DNA from 4 places in the Pseudomonas glycinis genome. Region 1 is predicted to be linked to each of the others. Evidence: predicted binding sites of a transcription regulator. Region 1 holds the regulator's gene; each other region holds the start of a gene.
The links. Region 1 encodes FliA, which starts transcription of late flagellar genes. Its sites were predicted from a motif close to CTAAAGTTTNNNNNNNNNNNGCCGNTAA; they were not measured.
Positions count from the first base shown of each region.

Region 1 (5,822 bases):
CCAGCGGGTCGGCCAGAGCCTCGACAAGGTTTTTGTCGAGGTCGGTTTCTTCACCCACCAGTTCCAGGTTGATTTCTTTCTTGAGCTGACGTGCGAGGTCGCGAACCAGACGCGGGAAGCGCCCGAAGACCTTCTTGATCGGCTGCATCCGCGTCTTCATCACGGCGGTCTGCAGGTCAGCGGTGACCACGTCGAGGTTCGACACGGCCTTGGACATGGCTTCGTCGCCGCTGTTGAGGCCCAGGCGCACCAGACGGTTACGCACCAGCACCAGCTCGCCGACCATGTTCATGATCTCGTCGAGCCGCGCGGTATCGACGCGCACGGTGGTTTCTGCTTCGCTGGCCGGTTTTTCTGCCGGTGCAGCGGCTGGCGCACGGGCCGCAGCCGGTGCAGCAGCGGCGGCCGGTTTCGGCGTCTCGGCTTTCGGTTCAGGCTTGGCGGCAGGCTTCGGCGCAGCAGCGGCAGCGGCAGCCGGAGCTTTCGCCGCTGGCGTGGCGACGCTCGACGCAAAGCCGGCAGTCGCAGCGCTGGCGTCAAACTTGCCTTTGCCGTGCAATTCGTCGAGCAGCGATTCGAATTCGTGATCGCTGATCAGGTCACTGCCGGCCGCAGCGGCTGCCGGTGCAGCAGGTGCGGCCGGGGCCGAAGCGATGGCCGATTCCAGCGCGTCAACGGCGAAGTTGCCCTTGCCGTGCAACTGATCGAGCAAGGCTTCGAATTCGTCGTCAGTGATGTCCGAGCTATCGCCCGCAGCAGGCGCAGCCGGAGCCGCTGGTGCTGGCGCCGGAGCGACCGCATCGACAGCAAACTGGCCTTTGCCATGCAGTTGATCGAGCAGCGATTCAAATTCGGCGTCGGTGATTTCATCGCTGGCCGCCGTATCGGCAACCTGCGCGGGAGCAGCGACAGCGGCCGGAGCCTCGGCCTGGGCCTTGACGGCATTCAGCGAGTCCAGCAGTTGTTCGAATTCGTTATCGGTGATGTCGTCCGAGGAGTCGCTTTCAACGACCAGTTCTTCGATCATCTCGGCAACCGGCGAAGCCGGGGCTTCATCCGCCGATTGCGGCTCGGCCAGACGCGCCAGCGCGGCCAGCAGTTCCGGCGTCGCAGCGGTGATCGGTGCACGTTCACGGACTTCGCTGAACATGCTGTTCACCGCGTCCAGTGCTTCGAGCACCACGTCCATCAGTTCTGCATCAACGCGACGCTCACCCTTGCGCAGGATGTCGAACACGTTTTCGGCGATGTGACAGCACTCCACCAGCTCATTGAGCTGAAGGAAGCCGGCGCCCCCTTTTACAGTGTGGAAACCGCGAAAAATTGCATTGAGCAGATCTGCATCATCCGGACGGCTTTCCAGCTCGACCAGTTGTTCGGACAGTTGCTCAAGAATCTCGCCGGCCTCAACCAGGAAATCCTGAAGGATCTCTTCATCGGCGCCGAAGCTCATTAATGGGGTGCTCCTACAGGTCTAAAAACCCAAAAAACCCGAATTCCGAAACTCTAGAATCCAAGGCTGGATAACAAATCGTCCACATCGTCCTGACCGGACACAACGTCTTCTCGTTTATCGGCATGAATCTGCGGACCTTCACCCTGCGAGAGATGTTTTTGTGGATCTTTTTCAGCAAGCATTGCAGCGCGGTCATGTTCGATGCCCGCAAAGCGGTCGACCTGACTGGCCATGAGCACGAGTTTGAGCAGATTGCTTTCGACTTCGGTGACCAGTTGGGTCACACGCTTGATCACTTGACCTGTGAGGTCCTGGTAATCCTGAGCCAGCAGGATGTCGTTGAGATTGCTCGACACCGCACGGTTGTCCGTGCTGCTGCGTGACAGAAAACCGTCGACCCGGCGCGCCAGTTCGCGGAACTCTTCAGCCCCGACCTCGCGACGCATGAAGCGGCCCCAATCGGCGCTCAACGTCTGCGCTTCATCAGCGAGACTGTTGACCACCGGCGTGGCGCTTTCCACCAGATCCATGGTGCGGTTGGCCGCGGCTTCCGTCAGCTTGACCACATAGCCCAGGCGTTCGGTGGCGTCGGTGATTTGCGACACTTCCTCGGCCTGCGGCATGTGCGGATCAATCTGGAAATTGACGATCGCACTGTGCAGTTCACGTGTGAGCTTGCCCACTTCCTGATACAGGCCGCGGTCACGGGTCTGATTGAGCTCATGGATCAGTTGCACCGCGTCGCCGAACTTGCCTTTTTCAAGGCTCTCGACCAGTTCGACCGCGTGTTTTTTCAGGGTCGATTCGAAATCGCCCTGTGATGATTCGTTATGCTCCATAGCTCCCCCGCGCATTCATCAGCCGATGCGTTCGAAAATCTTCTCGATTTTGTCTTTCAACGCTTGAGCCGTGAAAGGTTTGACCACGTAACCGTTCACACCGGCCTGAGCGGCCTCGATGATCTGCTCGCGCTTGGCTTCAGCAGTCACCATCAACACCGGGAGGTGCTTGAGTTTTTCATCGGCGCGCACGTGACGCAGCAGGTCGATACCGGTCATGCCCGGCATGTTCCAGTCCGTTACCAGAAAGTCGATGCTGCCGCTGTTGAGCACCGGAATGGCAGTGGTGCCATCGTCGGCCTCGACGGTGTTGGTGAACCCAAGATCGCGCAGCAGGTTCTTGATGATCCGCCGCATCGTTGAGAAGTCATCAACGATGAGGATTTTCATGTCTTTGTTCAATTCGACCTCCAAGCAGTCTTAAACGCGCCCAGCACCTGGACGCGCCACTTCAATCAATCGGCATAGCACTCGAAGTTTGTCTGGAGCACAACGGATCGAGACCGGCGCCGTTCATCACCGCACCAGCCTCGTTTCGCAGTGTCCCCACACTGCCTTCAGCGCGCTCGCCACTCCCCCAAACGCCCCCGCAGACGGGCCGCGCACTGGCTGTGTAACTGGCTGACCCGCGATTCACTGACGCCAAGGACTTCACCGATTTCCTTGAGGTTCAGCTCTTCGTCGTAGTACAGCGCCAACACCAGTCGCTCACGCTCCGGCAAATTGGCAATCGCGTCCGCCAGCGCCGCCTGGAAGCGTTCATCTTCCAGATCGCGTGACGGCTCCATATGAGCACTCGCGCCATCCTCGTGCAGCCCTTCGTGTTCGCCGTCCTGCAACAGGTCGTCGAAACTGAACAGGCGACTGCCCAAGGTGTCATTCAGAATCCCGTAGTAATCGTCGAGACTCAATTGGAGTTCGGCCGCAACCTCGTGATCTTTAGCGTCACGGCCGGTTTTAGCTTCAATCGAGCGAATCGCGTCGCTGACCATCCTGGTATTACGGTGAACCGAGCGTGGCGCCCAATCCCCTTTGCGCACTTCATCGAGCATCGCGCCGCGGATTCGAATGCCCGCGTACGTTTCGAAACTGGCGCCTTTGCTGGCGTCGTATTTGGTCGAGACTTCGAGCAAACCGATCATCCCGGCCTGGATCAGGTCTTCGACCTGCACGCTGGCCGGCAGGCGCGCCAGCAAGTGATAGGCAATGCGCTTGACCAGTGGCGCGTAACGCTCGATCAATTCGTATTGCGCGTCACGCGCCGACTTTTTGTAAAGATTCATGCCACTGGCGGTCATATCACAGGCCCTGCGGTTTGCTGCACGAGACGCTCGACGAAAAATTCCAGATGCCCGCGCGGGTTGGCCGGCAGCGGCCAGGTGTCGACCTTCTGGGCGATGGCCTTGAAGGCCAGCGCGCACTTGGAACGGGGAAAGGCTTCGTAGACGGCGCGCTGCTTCTGCACCGCTTTGCGCACGCTTTCGTCGTACGGCACCGCGCCGACGTATTGTAGGGCGACGTCAAGGAAGCGATCCGTGACCTTGGTCAACTTGGCGAACAGGTTGCGCCCTTCCTGCGGGCTCTGCGCCATGTTGGCCAGCACGCGGAAGCGGTTCATGCCGTAATCGCGGTTGAGCAACTTGATCAGCGCGTAAGCATCGGTGATCGAAGTCGGCTCGTCGCAGACCACCAGCAACACTTCCTGGGCGGCACGAACGAAACTGACTACCGAGTCACCAATACCCGCAGCGGTGTCGATCACCAGCACGTCGAGATTGTCGCCGATGTCGCTGAACGCCTGGATCAGGCCGGCGTGTTGCGCCGGGCTCAGGTGCACCATGCTCTGCGTGCCGGAGGCCGCCGGCACGATGCGAATCCCGCCCGGGCCCTGCAACAGCACGTCGCGCAGTTCGCAACGGCCTTCGATGACGTCGGCCAGTGTGCGCTTGGGTGTCAGCCCCAGCAGAACGTCGACGTTCGCCAGGCCCAGGTCGGCGTCCAGCAGCATGACCCGACGGCCAAGCTCTGCCAGCGCCAGCGACAAGTTCACTGACACGTTAGTCTTGCCGACGCCACCTTTGCCGCCGGTCACCGCGATCACCTGTACGGGATGCATGCTGCCCATGTTATTTCTTTACCTTGTCTTGCATAGACGGAGGCCACATTACTGGCTGCGCGTTCCTGATCGGAACAATGCGTGGCAGACCATCGATGTAGGTACAAAAACTGTTCATGATTACCTCAGCCAACCTGCTTGGTCGGGCTGTGATAGATATCAGCGAACATGTCAGCCATGGCTTCTTCGCTGGGTTCTTCCTGCATTTGCACGCTGACGGCGCGGCTGACCAGTTGATGACGGCGCGGCAGATGCAAATCATCCGGAATCCGTGGGCCATCGGTCAGGTACGCGACCGGCAATTCATGACTGATCGCCAGGCTCAACACTTCGCCGAGACTGGCCGTTTCATCCAGTTTAGTCAGGATGCAGCCGGCCAGCCCGCAACGCTTGTAACTGTGATAAGCGGCGGTTAGAACCTGTTTCTGGCTGGTGGTTGCCAGGACCAGATAATTTTTTGAGCGAATGCCACGCCCGGCCAGGCTCTCAAGCTGCATGCGCAACGCCGGATCACTGGCTTGCAGGCCGGCAGTATCGATCAAAACCACGCGTTTGCGTAGCAGTGGATCCAATGCCTGCACCAGCGACTGACCCGGATCGACGTGCGTTACCGGCACGTTGAGGATGCGCCCGAGGGTTTTCAGTTGTTCCTGCGCGCCGATGCGGAAGCTGTCCATGCTCACCAGTGCAACGTTCTGCGCGCCGTACTTGAGCACGTAACGCGCGGCGAGCTTGGCCAGCGTGGTGGTCTTGCCCATGCCGGCGGGGCCGACCATGGCAATCACACCGCCCTCTTCCAGCGGCTCGACTTCCGGTACGGCAATCATCCGCGCCAGGTGGGCCAGCAGCATGCGCCAGGCCTGACGGGGTTCTTCGATGTCGGTGATCATCGCCAGCAGATCGCGCGACAGCGGGCCGGACAGGCCGATGCGCTGCAGACGACGATACATATTGGCCTGGGCCGGGCGGCTGCCTTGCAGCTGATTCCAGGCCAGGGTGCCGAGCTGCACTTCCATCAGCTCGCGCAGGCTGTTCAATTCAAAACGCATCGAATCCAGCGCACGTGGATCGACACCCGCCGAGGCCTGCGCAGGCGCTGCGGCCGGGCGCGTCGGTGCGGCGTAGGTCGGCTCGCTCAGCGGCTCGGCAGCAGTCAGCGGCAGGCCTGCGGTCAACGGCAGCCCGGCGAACAACTGCTGATTGGTGTTGCCGTCGGCTTCGCCACGCAGGCTCAGCTCGGCCTGGGCGGTGACGATGCGCGACTGGGTCTTGCGCAGCTCGTCTTCGAGTTCCATGTTCGGAACCCGTGGCGCCAGCGCCGACAATTTGTAATCCAGAGCCGCCGTCAACTCGACGCCGCCGGCAATGCGGCGGTTGCCGATGATGGCGGCATCAGCGCCCAGCTCATCGC
Region 1 covers NZ_JBTYHF010000016.1:2,997-8,818, reverse strand. Annotated here, with positions in the region: gene ACYSTU_RS26375 (chemotaxis protein CheA) at 1-1,453, opposite strand, end outside; gene ACYSTU_RS26370 (protein phosphatase CheZ) at 1,507-2,295, opposite strand; gene ACYSTU_RS26365 (chemotaxis response regulator CheY) at 2,314-2,685, opposite strand; gene fliA (RNA polymerase sigma factor FliA) at 2,853-3,593, opposite strand; gene fleN (flagellar synthesis regulator FleN) at 3,590-4,420, opposite strand; gene flhF (flagellar biosynthesis GTPase FlhF) at 4,537-5,822, opposite strand, start outside.

Region 2 (5,822 bases), on a different contig from region 1:
CGTGTTGACCGCCAGGGGCAGAAGGCCCCTAGCTGATATCTGCTGCTTTGATCCGGTCGACTACCCGGGATGCGAGGTCATCAGGACGGAATTTGGCGAGGAAGTCATCAGCACCGACTTTCTTGACCATCGCCTGATTGAATACCCCCGACAACGAAGTATGCAGGATGATATGGAGCTTTTGCATGCGTGCGTCGCCGCGTATTTCCGCCGTCAGGGTGTACCCGTCCATCTCCGGCATCTCGATGTCGGAAATCATCATCAGGAACTCTTCTTCCGGCTTCTTGCCCTCGTCGACCAGCTTGCGCAGGTAATCCAGCGCCTGCTTGCCGTCGTTCAGCGCCACCACTTCGACACCGATGGTCTGCAGACAACGCGTGACCTGCTTGCGCGCCACCGACGAGTCATCGACCGTCAGCACCCGCAGCGACAACGCCTTGGTCTGCGTCTCGACATCGACCACGCCCACCGAAATCGCTTCCGGCGTCGGCGCCACTTCGGCCAGCACCTTCTCGACGTCGATGATTTCGACCAACTGGTTGTCGACCCGGGTCACAGCCGTCAGGTAGTGATCGCGGCCGGTACCCTTGGGTGGCGGATGGATCTCTTCCCAGTTCATGTTGACGATGCGCTCCACCGAGCGGACCAGGAAACCCTGGGTCTTGGTGTTGTACTCCGTGATGATCACGAACGGACTGTTCTTGTCTTTCAACGCACCGGAGCCCGTTGCCATTGCCAGATCCAGGATCGGAATGGTCGCTCCCCGTATATTCGCTACCCCGCACACGACAGGACTGGATTTGGGCATCAACGTCAGGGACGGGCATTGCAACACTTCCCGTACCTTGAACACGTTGATCCCGTAGAGCTGCGGCCCGTCGAGACGGAACAACAGCAGCTCGAGGCGATTCTGCCCTACCAGTTGCGTGCGCTGGTTCACCGAATCCATTACACCAGCCATGCCCAGACTCCTACACCAACGCCAAGTGTTGTTGCGACGCACATTCATTGCTAAACGGCACGGCGCTTGCTTTTTAACTCGTATGAACGCTCAAACGACATTTTCCCGACGCCTGACATCCTCCCTTCGCAAAGGGCTTTGCGCGGTGTCCGCCGTTTGCTGCTTGCTTGCTGGCAGTCCTGCCCATGCAGATGCGGTTACCTTGCCTGATATGCTTATCGGCGTGACTCAGGGCTTTCTTGAATTCACCGTAGAAGACTATTTGGCTTCCAGTCAAACCGAAGGCCGCTACGAAATCGAAGTCAACCAGCTCGACCCGCGCATGCGCATGCCCATGTGCGACAAGGAATTGACAGCCACGCTGGAGAGCCCGGCACGCCCGCTGGGCCGCGTCACGGTGAAGGTTCGCTGCGAAGGCAGTTCGCCCTGGACGGTGTTCGTACCCGCTCAAGTCCGCCTGTTTCGCGAGATCGTGACGACCACTCGTCCGCTGAAACGCGCCGGCATTATCGAGCCGCAGGATGTGACCTTGCGCGAGCGCGACGTCAGCACGATCAACCAGGGTTTCCTGACTTCCGTCGACGAAGCGATCGGGCAGAAACTTACCCGACCAACGGTCGCCGATCAGGTCATCACCCTGGTGCATCTGGAACAGGCCGAAGTGGTGCGCAAGGGTGACCAGGTGGTGATCACTGCGCGCAGCGGCACCCTTGCCGTACGCATGCCGGGGGAAGCGCTTTCCAATGGCGGCATGAAAGAACAGATTCGAGTAAAAAACCTTAATTCTCAAAGAGTTATCAAGGCGCAGGTGATTGCGCCGGGACAGGTCGAAGTGGCCATGTAAAAGCCTCGTGGAGAAAACTGGCGCCGATCCCGTCGCTTCCCTAAACTGTGCCGCAGCAGGTCTCGCAACGGCGCATGCAAGCTTATGGTTGATTGGGCCTAAAGTTTTTCAGGGGATAGCCGAAAACATGGCAAGCGTCCAAATTCCCAGAGGTTTTTTATCATGGTTATCGATTTCAACCGATTGAACAGTTCCTCGTCACTAACCGGCAGCACACGTACCAGCAACGCCAAGGAAAGCGCTGAAAACAGCCCCTCCGCGCCGCTGAATACCCAGGCCGAACAGGCCAATGTCGCCAAAAGCGGGGAGTCGGTACACCTCAGCAATGAGGCTCAACAGTTGCAGAAGGTCACTGACAAGCTGCGCGATCAGCCTGCTGTCGACAAAGCCCGTGTGGCCGAGTTGAAAGCCGCGATTGCCGATGGCAGCTATAAAGTCGACAGCAACCGTGTAGCCAGCAAACTGCTCAACTTCGAAGCCCAGCGCTAGGCTTTTGCCGGCGCCAGGCTTTTGGACGCTTAAACCCCAAGGCCAGCCATGCACGACACTAACTTATTGCAACTGATCAACGACGACTTTGCTCCAGCGCAACAATTGCTGGAGTTATTGCAAACCGAATCCCTCGCTTTGCATGGTCGCGACATGCCGTTGCTGGAAGAAATTCTGGCGACCAAGCAAGCGTTGATCATTCTGCTCGAGCAGCATGGCCGCAAGCGCAGCGAAATCCTCGCCAGCCTCAACCTGCCGACTGATCGCACAGGTCTTGAGCAACTGGCCAGCCAGTCCAGCATTGGCGACCAGTTGCTGACCCAGGGCGACGCCCTGACCGCGCTGATCGCCCAATGCCAGGCGGCCAACATCAAGAACGGCCAGTCGATCCAGATCCAGCAGGCGACTACGGCCAACCAGCTGAAGATTCTCACCGGCGGTGAGCCGCCAGCGCTGTACGACGCCAGCGGGACCTTTGCCAAACCGGTCAAGCCGCGAACGCTCAGCCAGGCATGAGCCATTCGCTGGCCCTGCACTATCCACTTGCGCAACATGCTGGCAAAATACTGGCCAGTCGTAGTCTTATTTTGTCTGGAGATTGAAGAACCGTGTCCAACACCCTAAGCGCGGATGATGCTCCGCAGCCTCCGAAGGTGCTCACCACGCCACTGGAAATCTCCAGCAACCTGCGCCAGCTGCAAGACAGCCACGATCCGCTGATCATCACCTTCCATGAACGCAGCCAGCGTTTTCAGAGTTACCTGATCAAGGTCGACCGCGAAACCGCAACGATTGCGCTGGATGAAATGATTCCACGCGATGGCGAGCGCTTCCTCCAGGCTGGCGAACCGTTCAAGGTCGAAGGCTTTCATGACGGCGTGCGCATCGCCTGGGAATGCAACGGCACGCTGAACATCGAAGAATCCGACGGCGACCGTTTCTACACCGGCGACCTGCCGAGCGAAGTGGTCTATCACCAGCGCCGTAACGCCTTCCGCGCTGCGTTGAAGCTCACCGATCTGGTCAGCGTTGAACTGGGCGGCGAAAAGCTCAAGGTTCCTCTGCAGGGCAAGCTGCTGGATATTTCTGCGACCGGTTGCAAGTTCCGCTTCGAAGGCGACATCACTGATCGCCTGCAACTGGGCCAGGTCTACGATCGCCTGATCGCCCCGCCGCTGTTCGGCAACCAGCCAACATCGGTCGAACTGCGCTATCTGCATTTCGAAGAAAAACTCAACATCACCTTCGCCGGTCTGCGCTTCCACAACATCAGTGGCCAGGCTGCGCGCAACGTCGAGCGTTTCGTTTACCAGTTGCAGCGTGAAGCACGGCGTTTCGACAAAGACGATCTCTGAGTCGCAGTGACCAATAAAAAGGGCAGTCCCGCACAGGACTGCCCTTTTTTATGCGCCGATGTTTACCTTCGATTCAGGGCCTGCCACCACTGATATCCGGCGCAGGCTTATCGTCATTGCCGCTGTCCAGTTCGGTTTCAACGACTGCTTCCGGCTGCGCTTCGGGCTCAGGCTCAGGCTCAGGAGTGACCGGCGCCGGGTCTTGGACCATCTGCTCCTGCACCACCTGCTCATCGACACGCGGGTCAAGCGCCGCCACCAGCGGCGAGCTCGACATGCTGTCCGGCATTGCCACGTGATGCAGCGGTGCGTCGTCGACCTGGTGCAGGTTGGTGACCGCTTTCGGACGAATCCGCCAGACCAGCACCAACGCGAAGAAACTGAAGAACGCATACAGGCTCTGACTGCCGAGAAACTTCATCAGCACGCCCGCGAGCAGCGGCCCGATGCTCGCGCCAACACCATAAGTCACCAGCAGCATGGCGGTCAGCGACACGCGGCGATCGCCTTCGACGTGGTCATTGGAGAACGCCACCGCCAGCGGATACAGGCAGAACTGCACCAGCGAACAGAAGAAACCAACGACGAACAACACCTCCAGCGGCACCTGCGGCATGATCGCCAACGGCAACGCCGCCACCGCCAGAAACCCGGCAAAGCAGCGTATCAGCAGCGCGCGGTCATAACGGTCGGACAACCAGCCCAACGGCCACTGCACCAGCAGACCGGCAAAAATGCAGCTACCCATGAACAGACCGACCTGCTCGGTCGTCAGCCCCTGTTGCGATGCATACAGCGGCGCCAGACCGTAGAACGAACCGATGATCAGACCGGCGCCGAGCACCGTGCTCAGCGATTGCGGCACGCGCTTGATAAAGAAGCGCGGCTCCATCGGCGCGGGGTGCAGAGGCGCCGGGTGAATCCGTCGGGTCAACGTCACCGGCACCAGACACAGGGCAAAGCACAGCGCGACCAGCATCAGCAGCTCCAGGCCGAGGCCGGGGTGCATGACCAGAATCAGCTGGCCCAGCACCAGGCCCAGGTACGAGGCGATCATGTAACCGCTGAACACCAGGCCGCGTTGATTGGCATCTGCCTGCTCGTTGAGCCAGCTCTCGATGACCATGTACTGACACATCATGCCCAGACCGACGATCGTCCGCAGCACCAGCCACGCCGGCAGCCAGTCCACCAGTCCATGGCCGAGCACCGCCGCGCCGACGATCCCGGCACACGCCGAGTAGGCACGGATATGCCCGACCCGGGCAATCAGGCGATGGCCGATCTTGCCGCCCAGCACCAGACCGAAATAGTTGGCCGCCATCAGCGCACCGACCCACAGCCCGTCGACATTGTCGGCAGCCAGACGCAAAGCCAGATAAGTAGAAAGAAGGCCTGAGCCGATCAACATCATCAGCGAGGCGAAATACAGCGCTCGAAAGGATTTCCAGATTTGGCGCATCGGCGTTCCGAGCGGCTCCTTGCAGTAAATACCGGGCGGTCAGAACGACAGCCCGGCAGCAGCGATACGTCAGGCCTGGGCGGCCAGCACACGGCGCTCCCAGGGAGTGATTTCATCAAAGAAGCTGGTCAACTCCATGGTCTTCGAAGCGATGTAGCCTTCGATGAACTCCGACCCGAACAGTTCCCTCGCCAACTGGCTACGTTTCAGACGCTCCAGCGCGGCGTGCAAGGTACACGACAAGGCCAGATTATCCGGCACGGCGAACTCACCCTGGATTGCCGCGCTCGGCTCCAGTTCCTGTTCGATGCCATGCAAACCCGCAGCCAGACTGGCGGCGATGGCCAGATAAGGGTTGGCGTCGGCGCCCGGCAGACGATTTTCGACCCGACGTGCGACCGGCGAGCTGGCGGGAATACGCAAGCCGGCGGCGCGATTATCATGGGACCAACAGGCATTGTTCGGCGACGCGTACGGATGACACAGGCGCTGATAGGAATTCACGTTAGGCGCAAACAGTGCGGTGAAATCGGCGAGGCCTGCCTGTTGCCCGCCGATGAAGTGGCGGAACATCGACGTCGGCTCGCCGTTCGAGTCAGTGAAGACATTCTTGCCACTGCCGATTTCAACGATACTCTGGTGAATATGCATCGAGCTGCCCGGCGTATGCGCCAGCGGTTTGGCCATGCACACCACGCTCAGGCCATGCTT
Region 2 covers NZ_JBTYHF010000001.1:321,010-326,831, forward strand. Annotated here, with positions in the region: gene ACYSTU_RS01450 (chemotaxis protein CheV) at 29-961, opposite strand; gene flgA (flagellar basal body P-ring formation chaperone FlgA) at 1,044-1,805, shown strand; gene flgM (flagellar biosynthesis anti-sigma factor FlgM) at 1,968-2,294, shown strand; gene ACYSTU_RS01465 (flagella synthesis protein FlgN) at 2,343-2,810, shown strand; gene ACYSTU_RS01470 (flagellar brake protein) at 2,903-3,649, shown strand; gene ACYSTU_RS01475 (MFS transporter) at 3,723-5,111, opposite strand; gene ACYSTU_RS01480 (glutamine synthetase family protein) at 5,181-5,822, opposite strand, start outside.
Region 2: a site for FliA is predicted at 1,904-1,931, ahead of flgM (flagellar biosynthesis anti-sigma factor FlgM). Genes of this name have one in related genera too.

Region 3 (5,822 bases), on a different contig from region 1:
TCGATAACCCTGGACTCGTTCAGCGACTCGGTGAAAGGGGCGTACAAGCGAGATGCGGAGATGTTTCATGAACAGTTGAAGAATCGGATTCGTCGGGGATTCTGAGACTGTGCCGGCCTGTCCCCGATGATTTTAGCAACGCTACGAAATGGTCAGAGGCATGAAGCGATAGCCACAAAAAAGCCGACATCACTGTCGGCTTTTTTTCACTTACTGCTTCGGCGCAGGCGCAGGCGCTGCACCCCCCGGCTCGGCCGGTTTCGGCGCCGCATCGTCAAACAGATTCAACCGCTCGCGCAACTCGTGAGCCGGCACTGGCTGTTTGTCCGCCGGCAGCGCATTCGGATCAACCGGGGCTGCCGGAGCAGCACCGTTCTGACCTTCATCCGCCGGTTTCGCCGCCTCAGGCCCCTGCGCACCTTCGATGGCGGCCTGGGCTTTCTTCGTCAGCACGACAATATCGATGCGGCGGTTGACCGGGTTGAACGGATTTTCCCGATCAAACAACGCCGACGAGGCATAACCGACCACCCGCGCCACCTGTGCATCCGGATAGCTGCCCGCGACCAATGCGCGACGCGCGGCGTTGGCACGGTTGGCCGAGAGTTCCCAGTTGCCGTAGTCGCCAGTGCCGATGTACGGCTTGGCGTCGGTGTGGCCGCTGATGCTGATCTTGTTCGGCACCGCTTTGATGGTGTCGGCCATGGCCAGCAGGATGTCTTCGAAGTACGGCTTCAGGCGTGCGGATCCGGAGTCGAACATCGGCCGGTTCTCGGCGTCCATGATCTGGATGCGCAAGCCGTTCGGGGTGATTTCGAAGAGGATCTGATCCTTGAATTTCTGCAGTTGCGGGTTCTCGTCGACCTTGTTCTGCAGTTCTTGCAGGAGCAGTTCGAGACGCTCCTTCTCGACCTGCTCAGCCATGCCTTCAACCTGATCGGTGTCGACCGTGACCTTGTCCGGTTGCGGCTGCGACTTCACTTCCGGGTTGAGGGTGTTTTCCGGCGCCAGGGTCGGTGTACCGCCGAGGTCGATGATGTACGGCGTGCCGCTTTCGGAGAAGCCGACCGGGTCCTTGAAATAACCGGCGATGGCGATCTTCTGTTCCGGCGTAGCGGTGGACAGCAGCCACAGCACCAAGAAGAACGCCATCATCGCCGTGGCGAAGTCGGCGAAGGCGATTTTCCACGCCCCGCCGTGGTGCCCGGCAGCAATGCGCTTGACGCGCTTGACGATGATCGGCTGATTATTTTCCATTTCTTAACGACCGCGAACCGCTTGTTCCAACTCGGCGAAGCTTGGACGGTGCGCCGGGTACAGAACCTTGCGCCCGAACTCGACCGCCAGCGACGGCGGCATGCCGGACGCCGAAGCCACCAGCGAGGCCTTGATGGCTTCGTAGACGTTGAGCTCTTCCTTGGCATCGTGGGCCAGGGAATGCGCCAGCGGACCGAAGAAACCGTACGCCGCGAGAATACCGAAGAAGGTACCGACCAGTGCCGCACCCACGTGCAGACCGATCGACGCCTGGTCGCCCTCGCCCAACGAAGCCATGGTCACCACGATACCGAGTACCGCCGCAACGATACCGAAACCGGGCATGCCGTCGGCGATGCCGTTGACTGCGTGCGATGGGTGCTCGAGGTCTTCCTTGAGGCTGTACAGCTCCATGTCGAACAGGCCTTCCAGTTCGTGCGGAGCCATGTTGCCGGAAGACATGATGCGCAGATAATCGCAGACGAACGCGGTCATGCGTTCATCCTTGAGCACCGCCGGGTACTTGGCGAAGATCGGACTCGCGGCGGCATCTTCGATGTCGCCTTCGATGGCCATCATGCCTTCGCGGCGGCTCTTGTTGAGGATCTCGTAGATCAGCCCGAGCACTTCCAGATAGAAGGTGTGGGTGAAACGCGAACCGAACATGCTCAGGGATTTCTTGAGCACGTGCATCGTCATGTAACCGGGGTTGGCCTGGAGGAACGCGCCGAGGGCCGCACCGCCGATGATCATCACCTCGAAAGGCTGGATCAGGGCGGCAATCTTGCCGTGGGAGAGCACGTATCCGCCGAGCACGCTCGCGAATACGACGATGATGCCGATAATTTTAGCCATAGGTAGAAGGTACTTGTTTAAGTCGGGTTCAAGGTCATATTCGGAAGTTAAAAAATCTCTTCTTCTACTTATCGGCAAAACTGCGCCAGACTATAGCCAGTTCAGGCGAAAAGCCAATTTAGCCCATGCCGGGCGCGTCTACAGTCAGTGAAGATCTCGTCCAGACATGGCTAATGAAACGAACATTCCACACGCACAACCGACCACCCTCCAGGCTTGGGTCAAGCTGCTCGACAGCGTTCGCCTGCCCGTACCACAAGAGGCTCACGACAAAGTCTGCCGGGCGATCCGCGACAATCGCAGCTCGCTGCGCGACATCGCCGAGTTGATGCAGGACAGCCCGGCGCTGGCCTTGAGCATCATCCGTGAGGCGAATCGTCACACCCACGGCACCATGGCCGCGCCAGCGGAAAATCTCGAGGTGGCAATCAATCGCCTGGGCCTTACGCGCACCGAAGAATTGCTCGCGCGCCTGCCCGCCGAACCGCACCGGCAGATCCCCAAGGCCTTGCGTCAGTTGCAACTGATCAGCCAACACGCGACACAGCAGGCCAACGGTTTTTTTGCCAGTCGCCTGGCGCGGCTGTGGCAGGACATCCACTGGGGCAGTCTGCTGTTTTTGTCGCCGCTGTGGCCGTTGGCACTGACCTATCCGCAGTTGCTCGAAGAGTGGGAACTGCGGGTGATCCACAAGGGCGAGTCGGCGCGTGTGGTCGAAAAGCAATTGTTCGGCGTGCGCCTGTTGAAAATTGCCGAGGCACTGGTCCAGGCCTGGCATCTGCCGATCTGGGTCGAGCAAGGCTACAAGTTGCTGCTCAGCGAACAACGCGAACTGGTCAAAGTGCTGCGCATCGCTCGTGACAGCGAGCACCCACTGCGCCAGCAGAATCGCCTCGACGAGGACCCGACGCTACGCCGCTGGCTCAATCAACCCGCCAATACCGTGCTGCTCGCCAACGGCCTGGCGCTGTCGGCGCAACAGGCCTGGGACAGTCCGCACAGCAAGCGCTGGCAGTACCTGACCAGCCTGTATCTGCAGATTTCCATGGACGAAGTGCAGCAACAGTTGCACCAGCAAGCGGCGAACAGCGCGCGTCAGCATGCAATGCCCGATCTGTGGCACCCGGCGGTTTCGCTGATCTGGCCGTGGGGCACTCGTCGCTTGCCGGCCGGCATGCTCCCGGCAGCAGCGCCGAACGCGGATGATCTGGGCCAGTGGCGTCGGCAATGCGCCGAACTGCTCGCCGAGCCCAGCCGCTTCACCAATGCCATGAGCCTGACCGTCGCCGCCCGCGAGGCACTGGTAGCCAGCGGCATGCGCCGGGTCATGATTCTGATGGCCGACCGCACGCACTCGACCCTGCGCGTGCACCAGACCGCCGGGTTGCCGAAGGATGCGGCGGCGCTGAGTTTTGTCGTCAGCCAGAGCAAAGTCCTGCAACGCCTGCTCGCTCAGCAGGCGCAGGTGCGGATCACGCCGGAGAACAACGGGCAATTCTCTGCCTTATTGCCAGCGAGCCTGCGCACGTTGTTTCGCGGTGAGCATCTGTTCCTGCGTTCGCTGGTCAACAACGGCCGGGTGATCATGATCGTCGTTGCCGATCAGGGCGGCGGGCCGTTCGCCGACATCACTGTGCAGGCCTTCGGCAAAACTGCGCAGTGCATCGAAAAAGCCCTGCACAGCTTTAGCAGCCGCGGCCAATGAGCCTGCGCTACAATCCTCCCCTTTGTGCTCTGGAGACCTCACATGTCTGACTTCTCTGGCTTGCCGCTTGTCATCGAGCCGAGCGACCTGCTGCCGCGTCTGGAGTCCCCGGAACTGATTCTGGTGGACCTGACCAGCCCTGCCCGGTATGCCGAAGGTCACTTGCCCGGCGCACGTTTTGTCGACCCGAAACGCACCCAGCTCGGCCAGCCACCGGCGCCCGGGCTGATGCCGGCGAAGGCCGATCTGGAAGCGTTGTTTGGTGAACTCGGTCATCGCAAAGATGCGGTCTATGTCGTGTATGACGATGAGGGCGGTGGCTGGGCCGGACGCTTCATCTGGCTGCTCGATGTCATTGGCCACGACAAGTACCACTATATAGACGGTGGCCTGCCGGCCTGGCTGGCGGACGGTATGCCGATGTCGATTCAGGTGCCGGCCGCCGTCGGTGGCCCGGTCTCGCTGACCCTGCACGACGAACCGACCGCCACCCGCGAATACCTGCAAAGCCGTCTCGGCGCCGCCGATCTGGCGATCTGGGATGCGCGTGGGCCGCTGGAGTATTCCGGCGAGAAAGTCCTCGCTGCCAAGGGTGGACACATCCCCGGCGCGGTCAATTTCGAATGGACCGCCGGCATGGACCAGACGCGTCAGCTGCGTATCCGCAGCGACATGCCGCAGATCCTCGAAAACCTCGGGATCACCAAGGACAAGGAAATCATTACCCACTGCCAGACCCATCACCGGTCGGGCTTCACTTATCTGGTGGCCAAAGCCCTCGGTTATCCGCGGGTCAAGGGCTACGCCGGTTCCTGGGGCGAATGGGGCAACCACCCTGATACGCCAGTCGAGATTCAAGGTTTTAAGGACAACTAATGAAAGAGCGTCTGTTTATCCTCAGCCAGTACCTGCTGCCGCATCACCTGCTGTCGCGCCTGGCCGGCTGCATCGCCGAATGCCGTGTGCGCTGGTTCAAGAATGCCTTCACCCAATGGTTTGCCAAGCGTTATCAAGTGGACATGTCGCAAGCACTGGTCGAAGACCTGACCGCTTACGAGCACTTCAACGCCTTCTTCACGCGCGCCCTGAAAGACGGCGCGCGTCCACTGGACGAGACCCCGGGCGCGATCCTCAGCCCGGCCGACGGTGCGGTGAGTCAGCTCGGCCCGATCGAGCACGGTCGCGTGTTCCAGGCCAAGGGCCACAGTTTCAGCGTGCTCGAATTGCTCGGCGGTGATGCGGCCAACGCAGCGCCATTCATGGGCGGCGATTTCGCCACGATCTACCTGTCGCCGAAGGACTACCACCGCGTGCACATGCCTCTGGCCGGCACCCTGCGCGAAATGGTCTACATCCCGGGCCGCATTTTCTCGGTGAACCAGACTACTGCCGAAAACGTCCCGGAGCTGTTCGCCCGCAACGAGCGCGTGGCGTGCATTTTCGACACCGAACGCGGGCCGATGGCCGTGGTGCTGGTCGGGGCGATGATCGTCGCTTCGATTGAAACCGTGTGGGCCGGTCTGGTCACGCCACCGAAGCGCGAGCTGAAAACCTTCCGCTACGACGAAGCCGCACGCGCACCGATTCATCTGGAAAAAGGCGCGGAACTGGGGCGCTTCAAGCTCGGTTCAACGGCGATCGTGCTGTTTGGCCCGGATCAGGTGAAGTGGGCTGAAGAGCTGGTGGCCGGCTCGCCAGTGCAGATGGGCCAAGGTCTGGCGCTGCCAAAAGCGTGACCCTGTTCGCGGAAGCAGCCGAGGCTGCTTCCGCAAACTGCGGCATTTGCTGCTATGGTTTTGCTCATGAGCCAGACCAACTTTTCTCCCAAGCTGCGCGCTCCGACTGCCACGCAAACGCGCCTGTCGTTCTGCGACGCCAGCCCGCGTGACCTCAAGCGCTGGATCGCCGGCCTGCCCAAGGCCAACATCGGCGAAACCGCCCGCCTGCTCTATCAAGGCCTCGGCGAACTGAACCTGTTGCTCACTCCCAGCGACAATCGCCTGCA
Region 3 covers NZ_JBTYHF010000003.1:220,526-226,347, forward strand. Annotated here, with positions in the region: gene ACYSTU_RS08630 (toll/interleukin-1 receptor domain-containing protein) at 1-105, shown strand, start outside; gene motB (flagellar motor protein MotB) at 211-1,257, opposite strand; gene motA (flagellar motor stator protein MotA) at 1,261-2,112, opposite strand; gene ACYSTU_RS08645 (HDOD domain-containing protein) at 2,279-3,817, shown strand; gene rhdA (thiosulfate sulfurtransferase) at 3,860-4,693, shown strand; gene asd (archaetidylserine decarboxylase) at 4,693-5,553, shown strand; gene ACYSTU_RS08660 (cyclic-di-GMP receptor FimW-related protein) at 5,620-5,822, shown strand, end outside.
Region 3: a site for FliA is predicted at 2,181-2,208, ahead of motA (flagellar motor stator protein MotA). Genes of this name have one in related genera too.

Region 4 (5,822 bases), on a different contig from region 1:
GAGTGAGCAAGTAACATCGCGGACTGGAACGTAGCGAGAAAGCGGGCGAGAACGCGGAGTTTACATCCATGGTAAATGAGCATTTTTCGTCCACTTTCGCCGCTTTCCCTGATCGCGGCGATGTTATCCACCACTCCAAGGAAGGGCCCCTATCGTGACTGCCATCAAACTGATCGTTGGCCTGGGAAATCCAGGCGCTGAATACGAACAGACCCGGCATAACGCAGGGGCCCTTTTTGTTGAGCGCATCGCCCATGCACAGAATGTGAATCTTGTGGCCGATCGCAAATATTTCGGCCTGACCGGGCGCTACTCGCATCAAGGTCAGGATGTTCGTCTGCTGATTCCCACCACCTACATGAACCGCAGCGGCCAGGCCGTGGCGGCACTCGCCGGTTTCTTCCGCATCAAGCCTGAAGAAATCCTCGTGGCGCATGACGAACTCGACTTGCCTCCGGGCGTTGCCAAGCTCAAGCAGGGCGGCGGCCATGGCGGTCACAATGGGTTGCGCGACATCATTGCGCAACTGGGCAATCAGAATACGTTCTACCGCCTGCGGCTTGGCATCGGCCACCCGGGCGTTGCCAGTATGGTTTCAAATTTCGTCCTGGGTCGTGCGCCACGCGCCGAACAGGAAAAACTCGATGCCAGCATCGACTTTGCCCTCGGCGTGCTGCCGGATATCCTCGCCGGGGAATGGAACCGCGCGATGAAAAACCTGCACAGCCAGAAGGCCTGACTTTTACCCGAGGGGAAACACCATGGGATTCAATTGCGGCATCGTCGGCCTGCCTAACGTCGGCAAGTCCACCCTGTTCAACGCCCTGACCAAATCCGGTATCGCGGCCGAGAACTTCCCCTTCTGCACCATCGAGCCGAACAGCGGCATCGTGCCGATGCCGGATCCGCGTCTGGAAGCGCTGGCGGCCATCGTCAATCCCAAGCGCATCCTGCCGACCACCATGGAATTCGTCGACATCGCCGGCCTCGTTGCCGGTGCCTCGAAAGGTGAAGGCCTGGGCAACAAGTTCCTGGCCAACATCCGCGAAACCGACGCTATCGCCCACGTGGTGCGCTGCTTCGAAGACGACAACGTGATCCACGTTTCCAACAGCGTCGACCCGAAACGCGACATCGAAATCATCGACCTGGAACTGATCTTCGCCGACCTCGACAGCTGCGAGAAGCAACTGCAGAAAGTCGCGCGCAACGCCAAGGGCGGTGACAAGGACGCCGTGGTTCAGAAGGCTCTGCTCGAGCAACTGATCGCGCACTTCACCGAAGCCAAGCCGGCGCGCAGCCTGATGAAGAACATGAGCGCTGACGAAAAGGCAGTGATCAAGGGCTTCCACCTGCTGACCACCAAGCCGGTCATGTACATCGCCAACGTGGCTGAAGACGGTTTCGAGAACAACCCGCACCTGGACGTGGTCAAGGCCATCGCCGAAGAAGAAGGCGCCATGGTCGTTCCGGTGTGCAACAAGATCGAAGCGGAAATCGCCGAGCTCGACGACGGCGAAGAGAAGGACATGTTCCTCGAGGCCCTGGGTCTGGAAGAGCCTGGCCTGAATCGCGTGATCCGCGCCGGCTACGAAATGCTCCACCTGCAGACCTACTTCACCGCCGGTGTCGAAGAAGTCCGCGCCTGGACCGTCAAGGTCGGTGCCACCGCCCCACAGGCCGCCGGCGTGATCCACACCGACTTCGAAAAAGGCTTCATCCGTGCCGAAGTCATCGCCTACAACGACTTCATCCAGTACAAGGGCGAAGCCGGCGCCAAAGAAGCCGGCAAATGGCGTCTGGAAGGCAAGGATTACATCGTCAAGGACGGCGACGTGATGCACTTCCGCTTCAACGTCTAAGCAACAGCCGCACAAGAAAAAGCCGCGTTTGATACGCGGCTTTTTTGTGCCTGAAATTCAGTGACTGAGTACATTTCCCTGTGGGAGCGAGCCTGCTCGCGAACGCGGCGTGTCAGCTAAGCATTCGTCAACTGACACACCCATTCGCGAGCAGGCTCGCCTCCACAGTTCGATTCGTCTGTTCAGGCCTTTCTGGTACGCGGTAAAAAGATCGCCAACACACCAAATAACGGCAGGAACGAGCACAGGAAATACACGTACTCAATCCCGTGCACATCCGCCAGATGCCCGAGCAGCGCCGCGCCAATCCCGCCGAAACCGAACATCAGACCGAAGAAGATCCCGGCAATCATCCCGACATTACCCGGCACCAGTTCCTGCGCGTACACCACGATCGCCGAGAATGCCGACGCCAGAATGAAGCCGATCACCACGCTGAGAATGCTGGTCCAGAACAGATCGACATGCGGCAGGATCAGGGTGAATGGCGCCACCCCCAGGATGGAAAACCAGATCACTGCCTTGCGCCCGATCTTGTCGCCAATCGGTCCACCGAAGAACGTCCCCGCCGCCACTGCGCCCAGGAAAAGGAACAAGTGCAGCTGCGAGCTGGCAACCGACAGGTCGAACTTCTCGATCAGGTAGAAGGTGAAGTAGCTGGTGAAACTGGCCATGTAGAAATACTTGGAGAACACCAGTAGCCCCAGCACCACCAGCGCACTGGTCACCCTGCCCTTCGACAAGCCGTGCGTCGCCGCCTGGCCGGCCTTGAGCTTGAACAGGTTCAGGTGATTGGCGTACCAGCGGCTGATGCGGTACAGCACGAACAGCGCAAAAACCGCGAACAGGCCAAACCACGCCACATTGCCTTGGCCGAAGGGAATGATGATCGCCGCCGCCAGCAACGGGCCGAACGCGGAGCCGGCATTGCCGCCGACCTGAAAGGTAGATTGCGCCAGACCAAACCGGCCGCCCGAGGCCAGTCGCGCAACACGCGAGGCTTCCGGGTGAAAGCTCGACGAGCCGATACCAATCAGCGCCGCCGCCAGCAGAATCAATGGGAAGCTGCCGACCACTGACATCATCAGAATGCCGATCAAGGTACACACCGTGCCCGCCGGCAACAGCCACGGTTTGGGGTGGCGATCAGTGTGATAACCGACCCACGGCTGCAACAGCGACGCGGTCAACTGGAAGGTCAAGGTGATCAGGCCGACCTGGGTGAAGGTCAGGCCATAGTTGGCTTTGAGCATCGGGTAGATCGACGGCAGCACCGACTGGATCAGGTCGTTGATCAAATGCGCCAGCGCCACCGCGCCGATGATGCGCATCACCAAGGGGCTGCTTTGAGGAGCAGCGGTCGCCGAGGCAGCGGCGGTCTGAACGTTGCTGATAGCCATGGAAAATTCCAGACAGCAGATGGGTGCCCGCAGGCAGGTGCGTCAATGTGCCATTTTTCGGTGCGCCAGCGCTATCCCCTTAGCCAGCTAACTAAGTTATTGATGACACACCACCGTGTAGGAGCTGCCGAAGGCTGCGATCTTTTGATCTTGCTTCTAAGCATCAAAGTCAAAAGATCGCAGCCTTCGGCAGCTCCTACAGGGGATCGCTGGTGGCGAAGGTGATAGCTCAACGCCATGGTCTGAATCTTGCCTTGCTTCTGCCCTTGAACACGATCGCCTTACAAAGGCGCTCGACAATGGGAAGTTTCGCTACAGAGCCGGCCTACAGAGCGGGCATGGGTGAACTTTCGAGGCCTTTTAGAGGGCACAGGTCGCAGCCGAAAGGTTCGCGATGCACGCCAATGGTGCGTGGTGTCCAGAGGAGTCATGAGGCATGCAGGCTTTCCTTTCACCGGGGATCAAATTGCTGGGGCGGTTTGGCTTCGCAGGTAAATTCCAATTGTTGTTTCTGCTGTTCATTCTGCCGCTGGCCGGCAGCCTGTTGATGATCGGCCATGACTATCGCGAGAAGCTCAATCTGATCGCCGGCGAACGTGCCGGCGTGCGTCAGCTGCTCGCGCTGGATGCGCTGGACAACCTGCTCGCCGCTCAACGCGACCGCGCCGCCCGCTGGCGCGCCACCGAGACCAATCGTCAGCCGACACCGGCCACCCTCGCCGCCATGGCTGCCTTCGACGGCGTGCAACCGGCGGTGCTGCAAGCCACCACGGAGCTGGGCAATGCCCTGAACCAGCAAGGCGCCGACGGCGCAATCCTCGAACGCTTTCAGGCGCTGCAAACCGCGCTCAATGGCCTTGATTCGAAAAGCCTGAGCAGTGTCGGCTGGTGGCCGGACGGTTATGACCGCTTCACCAATGCCTTGGCCGCGCTGCAAGCCTTGCGCGAGCAGATCGTCATGGACAATCGCCTGACCCTCGCACCGTGGCTGGAAACCTACCTGCTGACGCAGATTTCCACGCAGCACGCGCCGGACCTGATCGAGCGGGTCGGCCGTCTCGCCGCAGTCGGCCAGGCTTCGGTCGTCTCCGGTCAGTTCACCCTGCAGAGCCGCCTGCAGTTGCGCGACCTGCGCAGCCGCATCGGGGACGCCCGCGAGCAACTGGTGAAAACCGCCGGCCTGCTGGAGGCGCGTCTGCCAGTCGAGCTGCAAGCCTGGGCCGGCCAGTATCACGACAGCCTGAAACACCTCGACAGCGGCCTGAAAGTCCTTGACGACGGTGTGTTTGGCGGCAGCATCAACCTCAAGCCAGAGGACTTCGAACGCAGCCTTGACGCGCTGCTCACCGACCTCGCTTCCCTGCGCCAGCAATCCTTGGTCGCGCTGGATCAGCGGCTCGATGCGTATTACAACTCGGCGATTCGCCAGTTCATTCTTGTCGCCGCAATCTTCGGTTGCCTGCTGTTGGCCGCGTTATACCTTTTCGTTTGCCTGCAAGCCTCGATTCGCCGTAGCGCCAGCGGCATCACCTTGCTCGCCGAAGCCTTGCGCGACGGTAACCTGAGCCTGCAAGTGCCGGTGGTGGGGCGCGATGAGCTGGCAGCGATCAGCACCGCGCTCAACGTCGCTGTGGTGCAATTGCGCAGCAGCATGCTTGGCGTCGACCACGAGACCTCGCAGTTGAGCAATGCGGTGCGCAGCCTCAACCAACACTCCAGCGGCGCCCTGAGCGAAGTCGAGGCGCAGCAGTTGCAGATCAGCCAGATCGCCGCTGCCGCCACGCAATTGGCCGCCACCTCGCAAGGCGTCGCGCAGAGTTGCGAACAGGCCTCGGGCAGCGCCCAGCAGACCCGGCGCATCGCCGCCGACAGCAGCCGCGACAGCCAGCGCACCACGGCCAGCATTCAGCAGCTCAATCAGCGCCTGAACGACACCGCCGCCGCGCTTGGCCGGGTCAGCGAGCAAGGCCAGCAGATTCAACTGGTCGTGGACACCATTCGCGGCGTCGCCGAGCAGACCAACCTGCTCGCACTCAACGCCGCCATCGAAGCCGCCCGCGCCGGCGAACAGGGTCGCGGCTTTGCCGTGGTCGCCGACGAGGTGCGCAGTCTCTCGCAACGCACGCAATCGTCCACCGCGCAGATCGCCGGCACTGTCGACAGCCTGCGTGCCACGGTCAACGAAGCGGTAAGCCTGATGGAAGCCGCCTGTGGTCAGGCGCAATCGGATGCCGAGGCGGTCACCGGACTCGGCGAACGCCTGGGAGAAATCGCCAGCGCCGTACAGAGCGTCACCGACACCCTGGCGCAAATCGCCACAGCGGTTGAAGAACAGGCCAGCACTGCCGACGAAGTCAGCGGCAATATCCAGCAGGTCGACCAAGCGGCGGTGCGTTTGCTTGAAGGTGCACGCGCGGTGAACCTCGCGGCGGACACCTTGAGCCAGGGCAGCGAAGCCCTGAGCGCCAATACCGCCAGATTCCAACTGCGCTGACGCCCTCCCCGGCCCCGATTTTCGGGGCTGGAGGATAAGCGGTTGAAAACAGGAAGAAATATTTTC
Region 4 covers NZ_JBTYHF010000001.1:872,968-878,789, forward strand. Annotated here, with positions in the region: gene pth (aminoacyl-tRNA hydrolase) at 155-739, shown strand; gene ychF (redox-regulated ATPase YchF) at 762-1,862, shown strand; gene ACYSTU_RS03970 (MFS transporter) at 2,045-3,262, opposite strand; gene ACYSTU_RS03975 (methyl-accepting chemotaxis protein) at 3,699-5,756, shown strand.
Region 4: a site for FliA is predicted at 3,505-3,532, ahead of ACYSTU_RS03975 (methyl-accepting chemotaxis protein). Genes of this name have one in related genera too.